Regions from separate parts of the Micrococcus sp. IITD107 genome, predicted to be linked through region 2. Evidence: riboswitches for the same ligand, from Rfam matches in the RefSeq annotation. Region 2 holds a riboswitch; each other region holds the start of a gene.
The links. A riboswitch is a leader RNA that binds a small molecule or an ion and turns the genes downstream of it on or off. The one in region 2 is predicted to bind S-adenosylmethionine.

Region 1 (4,560 bases), 120 kb from region 2:
AGCACCTGGATGCGGTCGCCGGCCAGATGCTGCAGGTAGCCGGCGGCCATCTGCGAACGGCCCGCGTTGTGCACGCAGACGAACAGGACGGTGGGGCGGGTGTCGAACTCGTCCAGCAGTCCGGACACGCGACGGGAGATCTCGTCCCGGATCATCGTCATCCGTTCCTGGCCCTCGATCCCCCGCAGGCTCGGCTCGTCGGTGCCCCAGACCTCGATCTCGGCCCTCATCCCATCCACCGGCTCCACCTGGGCCGGACCGACCACGATCACACGGTCTGCGCAGCGCAGGATCTCCGGGTCGATGTGCTTGGGGTGCTCGCCGTCCAACGAGGCCCCGACCGCCTTGAGGGAGGCCGCCGCCTCGGTGTTCAGAGTGGTGCCGTCCGGATTGCCCGGAGAGATCCGGGCGCCGGCGGTGTGCACCTCCACGTCCATCCCCCGCTCGGCGGCCTGCTGCCGCATCAGGGCGCCGGCCATCTGGGACTTGCCGGCGTTGGAATTGCAGATGAACAGGACTAAGGGGTTCATCGGATGTCCTTTCCGGAGTCGGTGGTGGCGGTGGAGGCGGAGACTGCGGGCGCCCGGTCCGGCATGCTCGGGTCGCCGGGGAACAGCTTCGGTGCCAGCCAGATCGCCACGTAGACCAGCCCAATCAAGATCGGCACCTCGATCAGGGGACCGACCACGCCGGCCAGCGCCTGGCCCGAGGTCACGCCGAACGTGGCGATGGAGACCGCGATGGCCAGCTCGAAGTTGTTGCCCGAGGCGGTGAAGGCCACCGTGGTGGAGCGGGCGTAGTCCAGACCGACGGCGCGGGAGAGCAGCAGCGAACCCAGGAACATCACCACGAAGTAGACCACCAGCGGGATGGCGATCCGGGCGACGTCCAGCGGCTGGGAGAGGATCGCGTCCCCCTGCAGGGCGAAGAGGGTGACGATGGTGAACAGCAGTCCGTACAGCGCCCACGGGCCGATCCGCGGCAGGAACCGCTCCTCGTACCAGGTCCGTCCCTTCGCGCGCTCACCGACCGTGCGGGTGAGGAACCCGGCCAGCAGCGGGATGCCCAGGAACACCAGCACCGAGAGGAAGATCGCCCAGACGCTGAAGTCCACGCCGGTGGTGGGCAGTCCCAGCCAGCCCGGCAGCACCTGCAGGTAGAACCAGCCCAGCCCGGAGAACGCGATCACCTGGAACACCGAGTTGATGAACACCAGCACGGCCGCGGCCTCCCGGTCCCCGCAGGCGAGGTCGTTCCAGATCAGCACCATGGCGATGCACCGGGCCAGCCCCACGATGATCAGCCCGGTCCGGTACTCCGGGTGGTCCGGCAGGAACGCCCAGGCCAGGGCGAACATCAGTGCCGGGCCGATGATCCAGTTCAGCACCAGGGACAGGGCCAGCAGTCGCCTGTCCCCGGTCACGCGGTGGGTCTGGTCGTACCTCACCTTGGCCAGCACGGGGTACATCATCACCAGCAGACCGACGGCGATCGGCAGGGACATCCCCATCACCTGGACCGACTCCAGCGCCTGGTCCAGACCGGGGATCAGGGCGCCCAGCGCCAGTCCGGCGCCCATGGCGAGCAGGATCCAGACCGCCAGGTAACGGTCGAGGAAGGACATCCGTGCGGCCACCGGGGTGTCCGTGGGCGCAGGCTGCGGTGGTGCGGTGGTCATCTGGTGGGCCTTCGGTCGGCGGGAGCGGGGCAGGTTCAGGATGCCTGACATATTGATGGTCGTCAATGTATGGTGAGGTGATGACCACCACGACGACGGCCACGCATCTTCCGCTGAAGGGTCCGCCTCCGTGCTGCGCAGGTGACGAAGCAGCTGACGAGAGGTCCTCGGAGGGCGGCTGTTGCCTGGGCAGGACGCCGCTGGGGCGGCCCGATGCCGAACGGCTCAGCGTCAAGCTCAAGGCGCTGGCGGATCCGTCCCGGCTCCAGCTGCTCTCGCATCTGGCGAGCCGAGGCTGTGGCGAGGTCTGCTCCTGTGACCTGGGGGCCGACGTCGGGCTCTCCCAGCCCACTGTCTCTCACCACCTGAAGAAGCTCGTGGAAGCTGGGCTGCTCACCCGGGAGCAGCGCGGGCGCTGGGCGCACTACTCGGTGGTGCCGGGGTCGCTGGACGAGCTGCGGGACCTGTTCGACCTGCGCTGAGCGCGTCCCCGCGGAGGACGCGGCGAACATGACGGCCCGTGACGGGGCCCACTGGACACCCCTCGCCGGGCGCGCCTAGGGTCAGGCACAGAATCACGAGTTCCGGTGCGAAGCCCTGGCTGGCCGGACAGCAACCCTCTCGCTGTAGCGGGGTGCTCCAGGTGATGATTCGGTCGGCACGAACGTGACCGGCAAGTACGGCGCTCCCGTGGGCACCCGACTGACTCGTCTTCCGGCCTGCTCGTGAACTGTCCCGCTGGTCCTGCGGTGCGCTGATCCACCGGAAGGTCAGCTCCGTGACTTTACTGCATCAACCCGACGCGTCCACCGATGCCGCTACCGTCAGCGCGGCGTCCGCCACCTTCGAGCAGCTGCGCCAGGCCGTGGGGGAGAACGCTCCCACCGACGAGCAGCTCACCGCCCACTTCGCCCCGGTCTTCGCCGCGATCGCTGCAGGTTCCGACCAGCGCGAACAGGACCACACCTTGGCGTTCGACGCCATCGAGCTGCTGCGCCAGAGCGGCTTCACCCGGGTCCGCCTCTCCCACGAGCGTGGTGGCATCGGGGCGAGCCTGCCTCAGCTGGCCCTGCTGTTGGTGGATCTAGCTGCCGCCGACTCCAACCTGCCTCAGGCCCTGCACGGGCACTACATGTTCACCGAGCAGCACGAGGCCGAGTCGCAGGGCGAGGTCTCGGACTGGTGGATCGGCCAGGTCGCCGAGGGCAAGATCTTCGGCAATGCCCTGGTCGAGCTTCCCCCGTCTGCTGGCAAGCGACCGGTCATCTGGACCCCCGTCGACCCGGCGGCAGCTCCCGCCGCCGAGGGACCGACCCCGCTGGCCCACATCACCGGGGACAAGTTCTACTCCACTGGGGCACTGTTCGCCGACTACCTGCTGGTGACCGCCACCCAGCCGGGCCAGAACGGCGACGACGACGCCGTCTACTTCACCATCGTCGACGCCACCGACCCCGGTGTGCGCCGGATCGATGACTGGTCCGGATTTGGTCAGCGCCTAACCGCCTCAGGCACCACCACCTTCGACGACGTGCCGGTCTACCCCCACCGGCTCCAGGAGTTCGACACCCCTACGGGAGTGCTGGCCTACACCGTGCTGTGGATCGTCCTGGCCGCCACCCAGACCGGGATCGGTCAGAACGCGTTGCACCAGATCACCCAGTTCGTGCGCGAGCGCCGACGGACGTACAACCACGCCGCCGCCGAGACCCCCGCTCAGGACCCCCTGGTGCACGAGGTCATCGGCGCGGTATCGGCCAAGGTCTCGGTGGCCCGGTTCGCCGTGGCCGGGGCGGCCGCCGTGGCGGAGAAGTCCTTCCGCGCCGTCGGCGGCCACACCGACCTGGAGGACCCGGTGGTCATCCAGGCCCACACCGAGGCGAACATTGCCCTGTCGGAGACCACCGCGGTGGTCTCCGAGCTGATCCTTCAGGCGACCAACCAGATTTTCGAGTCCGGCGGTGCCTCCACAGTCGACACCGGAAAGCACCTGCACCGCCACTGGCTCAACGCCCGCACGATCGCCAGCCACACCCCGCTGATCTACCGCGTCCAGGCGGTGGGAAACTACCGGATCAACGGCATCACCCCGCCGTTCCACTCCACCGCCCGCAACTCCGACCCGAACGCCGCAGCCGCCGCCGCTCAGACCACTCAGGGAGCATGATGACCGCTCAGACCGAGACCACCCAGACCATCAAGACCGCGAACGCCGGCTCTGAGAAGCTGGCCGCACTCCGCGAACGCCTGGCCCCGGAGTTCGCCGGCATCGCCGCCACCGCGGTGGAGCGCGAAGCCGACCACGTGATCGACCCGGAGGTCGTGCGCCGACTGGCCGCGGCCGGCTTCACCTCCCTGCGCGTGCCGACCGAGTACGGCGGGGCAGGACTGTCCTTCGCCGAACAGGCCGAGCTGATCGTGGAGCTGGCCCGTGCCGACTCCAGCATCGTCCAGGCACTGCGTGCACACCTGATCAACCAGGAGTCCGTGCTGGGCCACCCGAACCCGGCCTACCGCGAGCGCTGGCTGCGCCGGATTGCGGAGGGCGCCGTCGTCGGGAATGCCATCACCGAGATCAACAACGCGGTGGGGGAGGGCACCACTACGCTGACCCGCGATGCGGAGGGCACCTGGCGGCTGAACGGCACGAAGTACTACTCGACCGGCACGCTGTACGCCGACTGGATCATCGTCGCGGCGGTGGACGCTGAGGGCGAGGAGACCGCCGCGATCGTGGCGGCTGACGCGCCGGGCGTGACCCTGCTGGACGACTGGGACGGCTTCGGCCAGCAGCTCACCGCCTCCGGCACCACCGTCTTCGAGAGCACGCCCGTCGCGGAGGAAGAGGTCTTCGACGGCGGGCTCGACGACGGAACCCGCGT
Region 2 (9,919 bases):
GGGAATATCGACATCACGCCCAGCTGGAACGAGAGGACCTGCAACGCGATCAGACCGACCCAGAACACCGGGACCGAGGAGAACAACGGCGGCAAAGCCTCCAGCACGGCACGCACCCAGCGCACCTTCACCAAGCTCGCCACACTCACCAAGACAAAGGAGAGGACGACGGCGAAGACGAACGCCCAGCCCGCCAATTCCAGGGTGGAACCGATGACGCCGCCAATGCGTTCGACCACCGTTTGCCCGGCGCTCAAGGCATAGCCGAAGTCACCGACGAACAGTCCGGCCAGCTGGCCAAGGTACTGCACGATCAGTGGCTGGTCGTAGCCGTACTGCGCTTGCATCGCGGCCACCACCGCCGGATCCGGGGCAGCGTCAGCTGAGAGGAAAATCGTCACCGGGTCGCTGGGCAGCAGCTGCACCGACAGGAACACGACGGTGTAGGCCAGCCAGATCACGATCAGCGCCTGGCCGACACGACCGAGGGCATACCGTGCCATCTGCTTACTCTCCTTCCTTCCAGGCACCCTGGAAGATCGGAGCCGCACCGGTGGTGAACTCCACATGCGTGCCCGAGTGAGCGCCATAGACCTGAACTTCGTCCCACAGCACGATGGCGTGGGCCTGCTCGTTGACGATGTAGTCCTGCTGCTCGGCAAGGATCTCGTTGCGGGCGTCCTCGTCGGCCTCGGCGTTAGCGCGGTCCACCAGCTCGTCGAACTCGGGATCGTCGGCCAAGGTCAGGGTTCCACCGGAGCCGTAGAGCGGACCGAGCCCGCCGTAGCTGAAGGCGCGGGTGCCATAGAGCGGCACCGTCTCGTCGGTCTGGGCCTGCAAGAAGAAGGTGTTGTCACCGGCGCGGCTGGTCAACTTCACACCGAGCTCCGCCCACTGCTGGACCATCAGGTCGAACACTGGCTTGATGACCACCGAGTTCGAGCTGGCGGAAACCGTCAGCTCCAGTCGCTGGCCGTCCTTCTCACGGATACCGTCCGAGCCGACAGTCCACCCGGCTTCATCAAGCAGTTCCTTGGCCCGCTCTGGGTCGTAGGCGAAGTCCTCCGAGAGGTCCACGAAGCCCGGGGCACCGTGGTTCAAGATCGATCCGGAGAGCTGGTAGCTGTCCGAGAGCACGGTCTGCTTGATGGCTTCGCGGTTGGTACCGATCTGCAGGGCCTGACGCACGCGTGCGTCGGAGACTTCCTCATTCTCGAAGCGGACGGCCATGTGGTTGGAGGACAGGTCCGTCCCGGGTGCTGCATAGACGCTGTGGCCAGCGGCTTCCAGGGTGGCTTCGTCCACCGGCTGGATGCCGCGCACCAGGTCCGCCTGACCCGTCGAGACGGAGCCGGCACGGTGGCCGACCTCGGGCAGGTAGCGCAGCGTGAAGCCGTCCAGATAGGGCGCACCCTGGTTCTCCGCGGTCTCGGGAGCCCAGGCGTAGTCCTCACGGGCGGTGAAGACGATCTCCTGATCGGGCACCTGCGATTCGAAGGTGAAAGGACCGGACCCGATGACCTGGGCAATGTCGTTCTGACCGGCATTGTCGAGTTCGAAGACCGAGGGTGCAACCAAGCCGCTGGTCACCGAGGAGGTGGCGCGGACGAAGTTCGCGTTGGGCTCGGAGAGGGTCACGGTGACCTGATCGTCGCCGGTAACCTCTGCCGAGACGAAGTTCTTGTAGTCCTGGTTGGGCTGGATCTGCGCGTCAGTGATGCCCTCGCCAAAGACCTGGAGATTCCGTGCCACGGCCTCTGCGTCCAGAGGAGTGCCGTCAGAGAAGGTCACGCCCTCGCGAATGGTGAAGGTCCACTCGGTCAGGTCGTCATTGGGCGACCAATCCGTGGCGATCCACGGCACCAGTGTCTCGGTCTCGGCGTCGTAGTAGGTCAGGCGGTCCAGCACCGAATTCAGCACGTTCGCCTGGCGGTAGTCGGTAGCCGACTGGGTCTGCCAGCGCGGTGCGGGCACGACGTCGGCAAATACCAGGTGGCCGCCTTCGACCGGCTCACCCGAGGCGGCAGCGGACTCAGGGCCAGTGGTGGGGTTCTGTGCTTGGGCACCGTTTCCGCAGGCGGAGAGGGTCAGGGCGATGGCGACCAGGCCGACGGTGAAGGCTCCGCGCTGGCGAGATCCCGGGCTGCGAGTGATGATCTTGCTCATGTGATGCTCCTCGGTTCATGACCTCGGAAGCCCACACAACGTCTTGGCGAAGAGCCCGCGAGCGCGTCCCGTCAGGGCTCTTCCGTGGGATCGTCGCGTGACTGCTCCATCGGTCCTGGCGGTAGCACCCTGGCCCCGTAATGGGCGGGTTGCTGCGGCGTCATCGAGCCAGATCTCTCGGCCGCTCTGGATGGGTGGTCACAACTTAGCACCCTGATGCCCGGGTCGCGCCAGCTCCGAAACGTCGCTCAAGTCACACATCGTCATGAATCCGCCCACCACCGCCCCCTCACCGCCTGCTCACATGGGCTGACGATTTCGTCCCCGTCTCGACCGACAATTCGTCCAGACTTTCCGCGACATCTCCCGTGACCGCGCATGACGCCAACAGGCCCGCAGAAATTGACAGTTCCGCGCAAAATCAGGCCTACTGGAAAGACGAACCATCCAGAGCGGCTGAGAGATCTGGCTCCGTGACGCCGCAGCAACCCCCCACTCACCCCGTGGGCGAGGGTGCTACCGCCAGGACCGATGGAGTGTGATTCACCATGACCGCAGTCACCACTGCCCCCTCCCTGTCCAGCCCGGCCTCCTCCGCCGCTCCCGGACAGTCCACCGCTCACGACGACGGCGCCCGCACCTCAGCGGGTGCGTCCAGCAGCCTTCCGGTCACCTTCCGTGGAGTGGGCCGGTCCTTCCCCGTGGACGGTGGGACGCGGACCGTCCTGCGTGACGTGGGCCTGACGGTCGCCCCCGGCGAGATCCTGGCGATCGTCGGCGCCTCCGGCTGCGGCAAGTCCACGCTGCTGCGTGCGGCGGCAGGACTGGACCAGGGGTTCTCCGGCAGCGTGCTGATCGGCGAGGAGCCGGTCCGTCCGCATGACCACCGCACGGCCATGGGCTTTCAGGAGCCGCGCCTGATGCCGTGGCGCACCATCCACCAGAACGTCGCCCTGGGGCTGCCCTCCCGGACCAGCCGCAGTGCCGGTGCAGAGCAGGTGGACCGTCTGCTGGAGCTGGTGGGACTCTCGGCCGCAGCCGGACGCCGTCCCCGAGAGGTCTCCGGCGGCATGGCCCAGCGCGCATCCCTGGCCCGAGCACTGGCCCGGCGTCCTGGGGTGCTGCTGCTGGACGAGCCGTTCGGTGCGCTGGATGCCCTGACGCGGCTGAAGATGCAGGACCTGCTGCTGGACATCCACGCCCAGACCGGAACCACGGTCCTGCTGGTCACCCACGACGTGGACGAGGCCCTGCAGCTGGCCGACCGCATCCTGCTGCTGGGCGCGGATCCGTCCGACCCTGACCGTCCAGGGGCCACCACGCGGCAGGTGCTCACCGTCCCGGGCAGCCGCCCGCGCGACCGGGGCTCGGCCGAACTGGCCGCCCTGCGCTCCTCCCTGCTCGAGGGGCTCGGCGTGGACTCCCACCGACACTGACCCACTGACCTCGGCCCGCCTGCGGGCCAGGAGCCGGTCCACCCCCGGTGGACCTGGTCCCGACTGCGGCCTCACCTCATCACCCTGTCATGCTCGTCAGTTCTGACAGCACTGACACGTGGCACCATCTCGCGGTCATCGACCGTCTGACTCGACTCACCTGAACGCTTCGTCTCGAAAGGCCACTCATGCGCATCGCCCCCTCTGTCCCCACCCGACGAGCCGGTCGGCCCCGCCGCGCCCGCGCCCTGACCGGGCTGGCCGTCGTCGCCGTGTCCGCCCTGGCCCTGACCGGCTGCGTGGCCGGTGAGAACTCCGCGTCCGGCGGCACCGGCGCCGGAGGGGACGCCGGGGGCGGCTCCTCCGCGGACACGCTGTCCATCGACTTCGCCACCTACAACCCGCTCTCCCTCGTCATCAAGGAGAAGGGGTGGCTGGAGGAGGAACTGACGGACGAGGGCGTCGAGGTGGAATGGGTCCAGTCAGCCGGTTCGAACAAGGCCAATGAGGCCCTGCGCGCGGAGGCGATCGACATCGGCTCCACCGCTGGTTCGGCCGCGCTGCTGGCCCGCGCCAACGGCTCGCCCATCAAGACGATCAGCCTGTACTCCCAGCCCGAGTGGTCCGCCCTGGTGGTGCCCGCCGACTCGGAGATCACCGAGGTGTCCCAGCTCGAGGGCAAGAACGTGGCGGCCACCAAAGGCACTGACCCCTACTTCTTCCTCATCCAGGCGCTGGAAGAGGCCGGTGTGGATCCCGCCGACGTGACGGTGCAGAACCTGCAGCATGCCGACGGCCGCTCCGCGCTGGAGAACGGCTCCGTGGACGCCTGGTCCGGTCTGGATCCGATCATGGCCGGCGCCGAGCAGGCCGGGGCCACGCTGTTCTACCGCAACGTGGACTTCAACACCTACGGGTTCCTCAACGCCACCGAGTCGTTCCTGGAGGAGTCCCCCGAGCTGGCTCAGACCGTGGTGGACGTGTACGAGCAGGCCCGCACCTGGGCCCTGGAGAACCCCGAGGAGACCGCCCAGATCCTTGCCGATGTGGCCGGACTGGACCTCGAGGTGGCCACCACCGTGATCGAGGAACGCTCGAACCTCGACGTGGACCCAGTGCCCGGCCAGGCGCAGCTGGACGTGCTGGAGAAGGTCGGCCCGATCTTCGTGGAGACCGGCGATGTCCGCGACCAGGCCGCCGTCGACCAAGCTCTGGCCGAACTGCTTGAGCCCACCTACGCACAGAAGGCCCTCCAGTGACCGCCTCCACCCCCACCTCCACCCCGACGTCGACCCGGGCGCCACGCAGGGCCTCCCCCGAGACGGTCACCGGTGCGGCCACCGCATCCTCCGGTTCCGCGTCCAGCACCTCTGTGCGCCTGGGGTCCGCGCGCCCGGTGGTCCGCGCGGCGATCGGGCTGATCGTCCCGGCGATCCTCGTGGTGGCGTGGTGGGCCGCGACCGCAGCGGGGCTCTTCTCCCCTGTCCAGTTGCCCTCGCCCGCCTCGGTCTTCGAAGCCGGGACGGATCTGGCCACCCGCGGTGAGCTGCTGCATCACATCGCGATCTCCACGCAGCGGGTGATCCTGGGCTTCCTGGCCGGCGGCCTGCTCGGCTTGGCGGTGGGCTCCCTGCTCGGCCTCTCCCGCTGGGCCGATGCCCTGTTCTCTCCGCTGGTGGGGGCAGTCAGAGCGGTGCCGTCGCTGGCCTGGGTCCCCCTGTTGATCCTGTGGATGAAGATCGGCGAGGAGTCCAAGATCACCCTGATCGCCATCGGCGCGTTCTTCCCGGTGTTCACCACGGTCTACTACGCCCTGAAGCATGTGGACCCCCATCTGGTGGAGGCGGGCCGAGCCTTCGGATACCACGGGCTGCATCTGCTCCGCACGGTCCAGCTCCCTGCGGTCATCCCGGCGGTGTTCTCCGGCCTGCGGCTGGCCCTGGCCCAGGCCTGGCTGTTCCTGGTGGCCGCTGAGCTGATCGCCTCCTCCATGGGACTGGGCTTCCTGCTCACGGACTCGCAGAACAACGGCCGCACCGACCGGCTCATCCTGGCGATCATCCTGCTCGCCGTGCTCGGCAAGCTCTCGGACGCCCTGCTGGGCGTGGTGGAGCGGTGGGCCGTGCGCCGCTGGGCCTGACCCACGACCCCCACCATCGATCCCCGTCACCCATCACCGGGAGGAACCACCCATGCTCTCCACTTCCCATGACCGCTTCCCCCAGGCCCCTCGGGAGGACGCGTCGAAGACGCTGCGGGCCGCCGGCACCTGGACCGGGCGCCAGCAGACCCGGGTGGCGGTCCGAGACTTCACCTTCACCGTGGACGAGCCGGAGCGGATCGGCGGCCGCGATGAGGGGCCCACGCCCATGGAGTACCTCGCCGGCTCGGTGGGGGCGTGCATTACCGTGGTGATCGACCAGCTCGCGCAGCGGCACGGCCTGGAGCTCACCGGGGTGCACACCTACGCCCTCGCCCGCCAGGACCAGCGCGGACTGGCCGGAACCGCCGACGTCCAGCCCTACTTCCACACCTTCCGGCTCCAGGTCTGCATCGGCACTCCGCAGACCGATCCGGCCGTCCTGCGGCAGTTCGCCGCGGACGTCGAGCACTCCTGTCCGGCCGTCAACCTGCTCCGCGACGCGCACGTGGACCTGGAGGTCGCATGGTCCTTCGCGGAGCGCACCGTGGAGCACGACGCCGAGGCCGCCTGCAATTCCGCCTGCGGATACGAGCCGCAGCGGCTCCCCCAGGACGCGCCGGAGCCGGTCCTGACCCTGGTCAACGCCGATGCACCCTCCACCGGATCCACCGGGCCGACCGTCACGATCGGAGCGCGCGCATGACCGCCGTGGGACTGTGGACGATCGGCCTGGCCGTGGTCTACACCGCCTGGCTGGTGGTCGGGGGACGGATCGCCGTGCGCCGGCAGGAGACCGGCCAGGGCGGGTTCTTCGTGGGCGGACGCACCTTCAGCCCGTGGACGGTGGCGTTCTGCATCACCGGACTGTTCTCCGGATCCTCCTACATCGCGATCCTGGAGCTGAGCTACCGCACCGGGGTGTCCGCTGTCTGGTACGGGGTGGCCGAGACCGTCCAGGTGCTGCTGATCGCGCTGCTGCTGGTGAAGCCGCTGCGCGAGAAGCTCGTGGTCACGGTGACCGGGATCATCGGCGATCGGTTCGGCCGCGGCGCCAAGGCCATCGGCTCGATCATCACCGGCCTGACGTTCCCCATGTACTCCGTGGCCACCACCATCGCCTTCGCCTCGGCGCTGCACGTGGTCACCGGACTGTCCCTGCCGCTGGCCGTGGCCGCCACCGCCGTGGTGCTGCTGGCCTTCCTGACCACCGGCGGCATGCGGTCGGTGGCCTTCAGCCAGACCATGAACGTCCTGATGATCGGGCTGATGTTCGTGGTCGGCGTGTGGGCGCTGGCGGTCTCACCCGGAGCCGGGGGGATCGCCGCCTTCAGCGGCACGCGCCCGGAGATGTTCCAGCTGTCCAATGCGGGGGTCTCGCTGATCGTGGCCTGGTTCGGCACCTTCATCGTCAACGTCCCCCTGGCACAGGCGGCCTTCCAGATGTCCATGTCCGCCCGGACGCCGGAGGACGGCCAGCGAGGGCTGTACCGAGCCGCGGTCATGGGCATCCCCCTGATCCTGCTGGGCGTGTTCATCGGCGTGGCCGCGGCCATGGTGGTCCCCGGTGCGCCCCTGCCGCTCGTGGCGATCCCGGAGTACATCACCGGTGTGTTGCCCGCCTGGGCCGCCGGGGTGTTCTTCGTGGGCCTGTGGGCCTGCGCCCTGGGCTGGGCCGGGCCATGCCAGTTCTCCGGGGCCACGTCCCTGGGGCGCGACCTCGGCTCGGCCGTGAACCCCCGGGCAACCGAGGCGCAGCTGGTCCGCTACACGCGGTGGGCCCTGGTGGGCCTGACCGTGGTCATGGTCCTCTTCGCCCTGCTGCGCACCGAACAGTCGGCATGGTGGAACGTGATGGCCTGGACCCTGCGCAACGGGGCCACCTTCGCCCCCGTGATGGCCGCGTTCTTCTGGCCGCTGGCCACCCGGTCCGCCGCTATCACGGCCCTGCTGGCCGGATTCGGCGCCGGCCTGGGCTGGTACACCGCCTCCGGTTTCAGCCCCCAGCAGTTCTTCCTGGGCGTGCACCCGGTGTGGGTCGGGATGATCGCCAACCTCGCGGGACTGGTGGTGGTCACCCTCGTGCAGCGACGGTGGACGGTGGTGGGAGCCGGACGCCGTCGGCAGCGGGGCGTGACCGCCCTGATCGTCGCGGGCGCGCTGCTCGCGGCAACCGTGACCCTCTGGCCCTGGCTGGCCGGATTCGGACTGACCGGCCTCAGCCTGTTCCTGGTGGTGTTCGCGCTCTTCGTGGGTGCGGCCGCCCTGACCCGTCAGGTCACGTCCCCGCACCCCGCCGGAACCCCTCCCGAGCAAACGGAGGACCTGGCGCACCGAGACCACCACGGCCTCACCCCGGCCGCCGGAGGCCACCGGGACGGCGCCGCCAGGACCGATGGAATCGAGGTCTGAGCCATGTCCCCTGAGCACGCACCTGAGGCGGCACTCCCCGCCGCACCCGAGGCAGCGTTTGCCCCCTCCTCCGCACCCAGCACCCCGGAGCCCTCCCCCGCCCCCCGCGCGCCGGAGCCTGCCCCCGGTCCCCTGCCGGCCGCCGTCGTCCACGCCGCCGACCCGGACGTCCACCCGGGCCGCCCCGCCCACCTGCTCCACGGCGGGCGTGGTGACGGCCAGCCCGTCGAGGAGGCCGACCGGATCGCGTTCTGGGAGGCGGCCGCCCGGCGGCTGGACTGGCGCACCCCGTGGCACACCGCCCACTCCCGCACCGCACCGGACCCGCAGACCCGGCGCGGTCCGGACATCCGCTGGTTCGAGGGCGGCGAGCTGAACGTGGCGGAGAACTGCGTGGACCGGCACGTCGCCGCCGGACGCGGGGACAAGGTGGCCCTGCACTTCGAGGGCGAGCCCGGCGACCGCATCACCGTGACCTACGCCGACCTGCAGCGCCGCGTGGCCCAGGCCGCGAACGCGCTCGAGGAGCTCGGCATCACCCAGGGCGACCGCGTGGTGGCCTACCTGCCCGTGCTGGTGGAGACGATCGTCATCACTCTGGCCTGCGCCCGGATCGGGGCGGTGCACTCGCTGGTGTTCGGCGGGTTCTCGGCGGAGGCGCTGAAGTTCCGCGTGGAGGACACCGGCGCCAAGCTCCTGGTCACCACGGACGGCCAGTTCCGCCGCGGCAAGGCCGTTCCGGTCAAAGCCAACGCGGACGAGGCGGTGTCCGGTCAGAACGGCGTCGAGCACGTCCTGGTGATCGACCGCACCGGCCACAGCGCCCCCACCACGCCCGAAGCCGAGCAGATCCCCTGGACCCCCGGACGCGACCTCTGGTGGCACGACGTGGTGGACCGCCAGCCGCAGACCCACACCGCGCGCGCCTTCCCCGCCGAGACGCCGCTGTTCATCATGTACACCTCCGGCACCACGGGGAAGCCCAAGGGACTGGTCCACACCTCCGGCGGCTACCTCACGCAGGCCAGCTGGTCCTACGACCTGCTCTTCTCCCACCCGGACCCGGCGCAGCGCGAGCAGGACGTCCACTGGTGCACCGCGGATCTGGCCTGGGTCACCGCGCACACCTATGAGATCTACGGGCCGCTCTCCAACGGCGTCACCCAGGTCATCTACGAGGGGGTGCCGAACGCGCCGCACCCCGGCCGGCACTTCGAGGTGATCGAGCGCTACGGCGTCACCACGTACTACACCGCACCCACGCTGATCCGCTCACTGATGGGCTGGTTCCCGGACGGCATCCCCACCCCGGAGCAGGGCGGCTGGGACCTGTCCAGCATCCGTCTGATCGGGACCGTGGGCGAGGCCGTCAACCCAGAGGCGTGGACCTGGGCGCGCACCCAGATCGGCCGGGACGCCCTGACCTGCGGCGGCGCCGGCGTGCCCATCGTGGACACCTGGTGGCAGTCCGAGACCGGCGCCACCGTCCTCTCCCCCCGCCCCACGGACACCCGCTTCAAGCCGGGGTGCGGGTCACGTCCCCTTCCCGGGGTGGAGACGGCGGTGGTGGACGACGACGGCCGGCCGGTTCCGCAGGGACAGCAGGGGTACATCGTGGTCACCCGGACCGGCCCGGCCATGGCCCGGACCGTGTGGGGCGATCCGGAGCGGTACTACACCTCCTATTGGGAGAAGTACGCGGACCGCGGCTGGTTCCTGGCGGGAGACGGCGCGAAGACCGATGAGGACGGGGACATCTGGATCC
Region 3 (4,560 bases), on a different contig from region 2:
CCACGAATCCGGGTGGGCTCCGTAACGTCACAGGGTCAGTCGTCGCGGGGCTTGCGCCGGGCATCCTTGATCTCGGAGCGGCGCTGCTTGGCCGCCAGTCGGCGCCGCACCGATCCCCGGGTGGGACGGGTGGCCCGCCGCGCCGGGGGTGGTGGGGCCAGGGCCTCACGCAACAGCTCGGCCATCCGTTGGCGGGCGGCGGTCCGGTTCCGCACCTGGGCGCGCTGCTCGGAGGCCTCCACCATCAGGACCGTGCCGGCCAGCCGATGCTCCAGGTTCCGCAGCACCCGCTGGCGCTGGGCCTCGGTGAACGCCGTGGTGGTGGCCAGGTCCAGGAAGAGCTGGACCTTGCTGTCCGTGGTGTTCACGCCCTGCCCGCCGGGTCCGGACGAGCGCGCGAACTGCTCCGTGAGCTCGGCCGCGGGCACCACAGCTCCCCCGGGGATCCCGGGGCCGGGCTCGATGCTCAACGGGCGCATCCGTCCAGGGTAGGCGTGCACATCCCCCTGTGGGTGACGTCACGATGTCCGTCCCTGCCGGTAGCGTGGGCCAGGTGAGCTTCGAACAGCCTGCCGCCCCTGAGCCCGCCGCGCCCGCCACCGTTCCCCCTGGGCACGACGACGGCCCCTGGCATGAGCGATTGCGTGCCGGTTTCGATCTGGAGACCACGGGGCGTGACCCGCACACCGCGCGGATCGTGACCGCCTCCCTGGTGCTCGTGGACCCCACGGGTCAGCCGGCCGCCTCCTATGAGTGGCTGGTGGACCCGGGAGTGCCGATCCCCGCCGAGGCCGCTGCCGTGCACGGGGTCACCACGGAGAAGGCCCAGGCCGAGGGCATGCCCGCCCCGGTGGCGGTAGCCGAGATCGGTGAGACCCTGCGGGACATGTTCACCACCGGCATCCCGGTGATTGCGTTCAACGCCGTCTACGACTTCACGGTGATGGACCGGGAGCTGGTCCGTCATGGCTTGCCCCCGCTCTCCCCTGTCCCGGTGGTGGATCCGTATGTGATCGACAAGCAGGTGGACCGTTTCCGCAAGGGCAAGCGGACCCTGACGGACGTCAGCGCCCATTACGGGGTGCCCCTGCTGGATGCCCATACCTCCGCGGCTGACTCGCTGGCCGCCGTCGGGGTGGCTGATGCCCTGGCCCGGCGCTACCCGCAGGTCCGGGTGGCCCTCGAGCAGCTGCATGAAGAGCAGATCCGGTGGAAGGCCGAGCAGTCGGCCAGCTTCCAGGAGTACCTGCGCCGCAAGGACCCCGCCGCCGTGGTCAAAGGTGAGTGGCCCGTCCAGCGTGCGTTGTGACGTAGAGGACACAGTGCGCATGAGCGGGCCCCTCGGCCGCTAGACTGACTCGACGCGGCACGTTGCCGGCGTGAGACCCACCGGTCCACGCCCAGCGGACCGCATCCCATCAAGAGCGGCTGAGAGACCTGGATCGAGGACGCCGCAGCAACCACGCACCCCCACAGGGGCCGGCGCAGGTGCTACCGCCAGGAACGATGGAAGGAGTTTCCACTGTGTCTGACGTTGCCCGAAACACCCCGCCCGGCTCTGCCGCGACTGCGGCGCCGATGATCTCCATCCGGGGACTGCGCAAGCTCTACCCCCAGGGCTCGCGCACCATCACCGCCTTGGACGGCGTGGACCTGGAGGTCCCCGCCGGTGACGTGCACGGGATCATCGGGCACTCCGGCGCCGGCAAGTCCACCCTGGTGCGCTGCCTGACCCTGCTGGACCGGCCCACCGAGGGCAGCGTGTCCATCAACGGTGCTGACCTCGCTTCCGTCAGCGACCGGGACCTGCTGAAGGCCCGCCGGCGGATCGGCATGGTCTTCCAGCACGCCAATCTGCTCTCCTCCCGCACCGCCCTGGACAACGTGGCCTACCCGCTGGAGGTCACCGGCAAGGACAAGACCGCACGCCGGGCCCGCGCCCAGGAGCTGCTGAGCCTGGTGGGCCTGGAGGGCTTCGAGAACTCCTACCCCGCCCAGCTCTCCGGCGGCCAGCGTCAGCGCGTGGGCATCGCCCGGGCCCTGGCCACCGAGCCGGACATCCTGCTGTGCGATGAGCCCACCTCTGCCCTGGACCCGGCCACCACGGACGGGATCCTGGAGCTGATCCGGGGCCTCTCCTCCCGCCTGGGGCTGACCGTGCTGGTCATCACCCATGAGATGCACGTGGTCAAGCGCCTCTGCGACTCCGTCTCCCTGCTGGAGGCTGGACGGATCGTGGAGGGCGGTCCCCTGGCCGATGTGGCCTCCCGCTTGGACCACCGGCTCTCCGCGGCGCTGCTGCCCCTGCCCGAGTCCGCCCTGGACACCGAGGGCACCCTCGTGGAGGTGCTCGGCCGCGGTGAGAGCGCCGGCATCCCGGTGGCCAGCCTGATCGAGAACCGCTTCGACCAGCCCGTCCGGGTGGTCGCCGGGTCCATCGAGGACCTGGCCGGGGAGCGCTTCTCCCACTATCTGCTCTCCCTGCCGGATCCCGGCCCCAGACCTGCCGGTGCCGAAGCACCCGCTGATGCGGCCGTCGTCGTGGACTTCCTGAAGGAGTGGGACTTCCGGGCCCAGGTGCGCACACGCACCCAGCTGGAGGCCGCCCAGGACACCGCCCAGACCCTCGGAGGTGCCCAGTGAACTGGTTGACCGAACTGATCGAGAACCCCGTCACCACCAACGCGCTGCCCGAGGCACTGGTGGAGACCCTGCAGATGGTGGCGATCTCCGGAGTGCTGACCGTGCTGATCGGCGGCGCCCTGGGCGTGGTCCTGCACGTCACCTCCCCCGCGGGACTGCGCCCCGTGCGCTGGCTGAACGCGCTGCTCTCCGCGGTGGTCGTGAACATTACCCGCTCCATCCCGTACGCCATCCTGATGCTCGCGCTGATCCCGTTCACGCAGTGGCTGGTGGGCACGGCCATCGGGCCGATCGCCGCCTGCGTGTCTCTGACGATCGCCACCGTGCCGTTCTTCGCGCGTCTGGTGGAGACCTCGCTGCGGGAGGTGCCCTCAGGGACGGTGGACGCCGCCCGGGTGATGGGTTCCACGCGCGGTCAGATCATCCGCAAGGTCATGCTCCCGGAGGCCATGCCGGGCCTGGTCGCCTCGGTGACCACCACGCTGGTCACCCTGGTGGGCTACTCGGCCATGGCCGGTCTGATCGGCGGCGGCGGCCTGGGCCGACTGGCCTACAACTACGGCTACCAGCGCTGGGACCCCGGCGTGATGCTGGTGATCATCGTGATCATCGTCCTGCTGGTCCAGCTGATCCAGTGGATCGGCGACCTGATCATCCGCCGCGTGGACCACCGCTGACGGGCACGGCCCCGGCCGCACGTCCTGACCTCCTGCACACCCTGAACGTCCTATACCTCTGACCTTCCTGTACCCCTCCGCACCCTCGGCACGAAAGGCCAAGACCATGTCGAACCAGTCGAATCTGAACACCCCCCGCACTCCCCTGAACCGCCGCCTGCTGCTGGGCCTGGGCGGACTGACCCTGGCCGGCGCACTGGCCGCCTGCGGCGCCGGTGGCGGGGACACCGCCCCGTCCGCTGACGCCACCCTGGACCCGGCCAACCGCACCGTGGTCAAGGTCGGCGCCAACCCGGTCCCGCACGCCCGCGTGCTGGAGTTCGTGGACGAGAACCTGGCCGAGGACGCCGGGATCGACCTGGAGATCGAGGAGTTCGACGACTACCAGCTGCCCAACATCTCCCTGGATGAGGGCTCCACGGACGCGAACTACTACATGCACGAGCCGTTCTTCAACGCCCAGGTCAAGGAGAAGGGCTACGAGTTCGAGCACGGCGCCGGGGTGCACATCGAGCCCTACGCCGGGTTCTCGGAGAAGCACGACTCCCCCGAGTCCATCCCGGACGGCGCCACCATCGCCATCACCAATGACCCGGGCAACCAGCCCCGCGCCCTGAAGATGCTCGAGACCGCCGGGCTGCTCTCCGGGATCGAAGAGGACTCCGCCGCCCTGTCCCTGACCGACGAGCAGAACCCCAAGGGCCTGAAGTTCGAGGAGAACCAGCCCGAGATCCTGGTCCAGATCGTCCAGGACCCGCAGATCGACCTGGCCATCATCAACGGCAACTTCATCCTGCAGGCCGGGATGAGCACGGATGACGCCGTGATCGTGGAGTCGGTGGAGAACAACCCCTACGCCAACTTCCTGGCCTGGCGCGCGGGCGAGAAGACCCCGGCCATCGAGAAGCTCGACGAGCTGCTCCACTCCCCGGAGGTCAAGGACTACATCGAGGAGACCTGGCCCAACGGTGACGTGACCCCGGCCTTCTGATCCGGCAGGCACGCCCGCAGCTCCGGACCCGGCTCCGCCGGCTTCCCGACGACGGCCCAGCACCTCCCAGCACCACGCTGGGCAGGTGCTGGGCCGGCCTCGTTGTGGGGGTGCCGTGGCCGTCTGGACGCTGCCCCGGCGTTCTGCGTCACCTCTGCGACTTGTCGTACCGGCAGTCGGTACGCAAAGTCGCAGGCGTGACGCATTCCGGCAGGAGCAGGGCGAGTTCACGCCCGTTGCTGTGCCGTG

Region 1: linked by a shared signal. The riboswitch ahead of ACEXHE_RS07705 (acyl-CoA dehydrogenase) and the one ahead of ACEXHE_RS08230 (ABC transporter substrate-binding protein) in region 2 are both predicted to bind S-adenosylmethionine.
Region 3: linked by a shared signal. The riboswitch ahead of ACEXHE_RS06705 (methionine ABC transporter ATP-binding protein) and the one ahead of ACEXHE_RS08230 (ABC transporter substrate-binding protein) in region 2 are both predicted to bind S-adenosylmethionine.

What each region holds. Positions count from the first base shown of each region.
Region 1 covers NZ_JBHFFN010000003.1:156,422-160,981, reverse strand. Annotated here, with positions in the region: gene ACEXHE_RS07725 (arsenate reductase ArsC) at 1-155, opposite strand, end outside; partial or broken gene ACEXHE_RS07720 (low molecular weight phosphatase family protein) at 240-530, opposite strand; gene arsB (ACR3 family arsenite efflux transporter) at 527-1,678, opposite strand; gene ACEXHE_RS07710 (helix-turn-helix transcriptional regulator) at 1,759-2,160, shown strand; SAM riboswitch class IV at 2,252-2,364, shown strand; gene ACEXHE_RS07705 (acyl-CoA dehydrogenase) at 2,457-3,845, shown strand; gene ACEXHE_RS07700 (acyl-CoA dehydrogenase family protein) at 3,845-4,560, shown strand, end outside.
Region 2 covers NZ_JBHFFN010000003.1:269,636-279,554, forward strand. Annotated here, with positions in the region: gene ACEXHE_RS08225 (ABC transporter permease) at 1-503, opposite strand, end outside; gene ACEXHE_RS08230 (ABC transporter substrate-binding protein) at 508-2,166, opposite strand; SAM riboswitch class I at 2,271-2,363, opposite strand; SAM riboswitch class I at 2,607-2,704, shown strand; gene ACEXHE_RS08235 (ABC transporter ATP-binding protein) at 2,715-3,602, shown strand; gene ACEXHE_RS08240 (aliphatic sulfonate ABC transporter substrate-binding protein) at 3,791-4,861, shown strand; gene ACEXHE_RS08245 (ABC transporter permease) at 4,975-5,742, shown strand; gene ACEXHE_RS08250 (OsmC family protein) at 5,795-6,448, shown strand; gene ACEXHE_RS08255 (sodium:solute symporter) at 6,445-8,154, shown strand; gene acs (acetate--CoA ligase) at 8,158-9,919, shown strand, end outside.
Region 3 covers NZ_JBHFFN010000002.1:501,680-506,239, reverse strand. Annotated here, with positions in the region: gene arfB (alternative ribosome rescue aminoacyl-tRNA hydrolase ArfB) at 36-479, opposite strand; gene ACEXHE_RS06710 (3'-5' exonuclease) at 554-1,309, shown strand; SAM riboswitch class I at 1,413-1,513, shown strand; gene ACEXHE_RS06705 (methionine ABC transporter ATP-binding protein) at 1,579-2,643, shown strand; gene ACEXHE_RS06700 (methionine ABC transporter permease) at 2,640-3,320, shown strand; gene ACEXHE_RS06695 (MetQ/NlpA family ABC transporter substrate-binding protein) at 3,427-4,311, shown strand.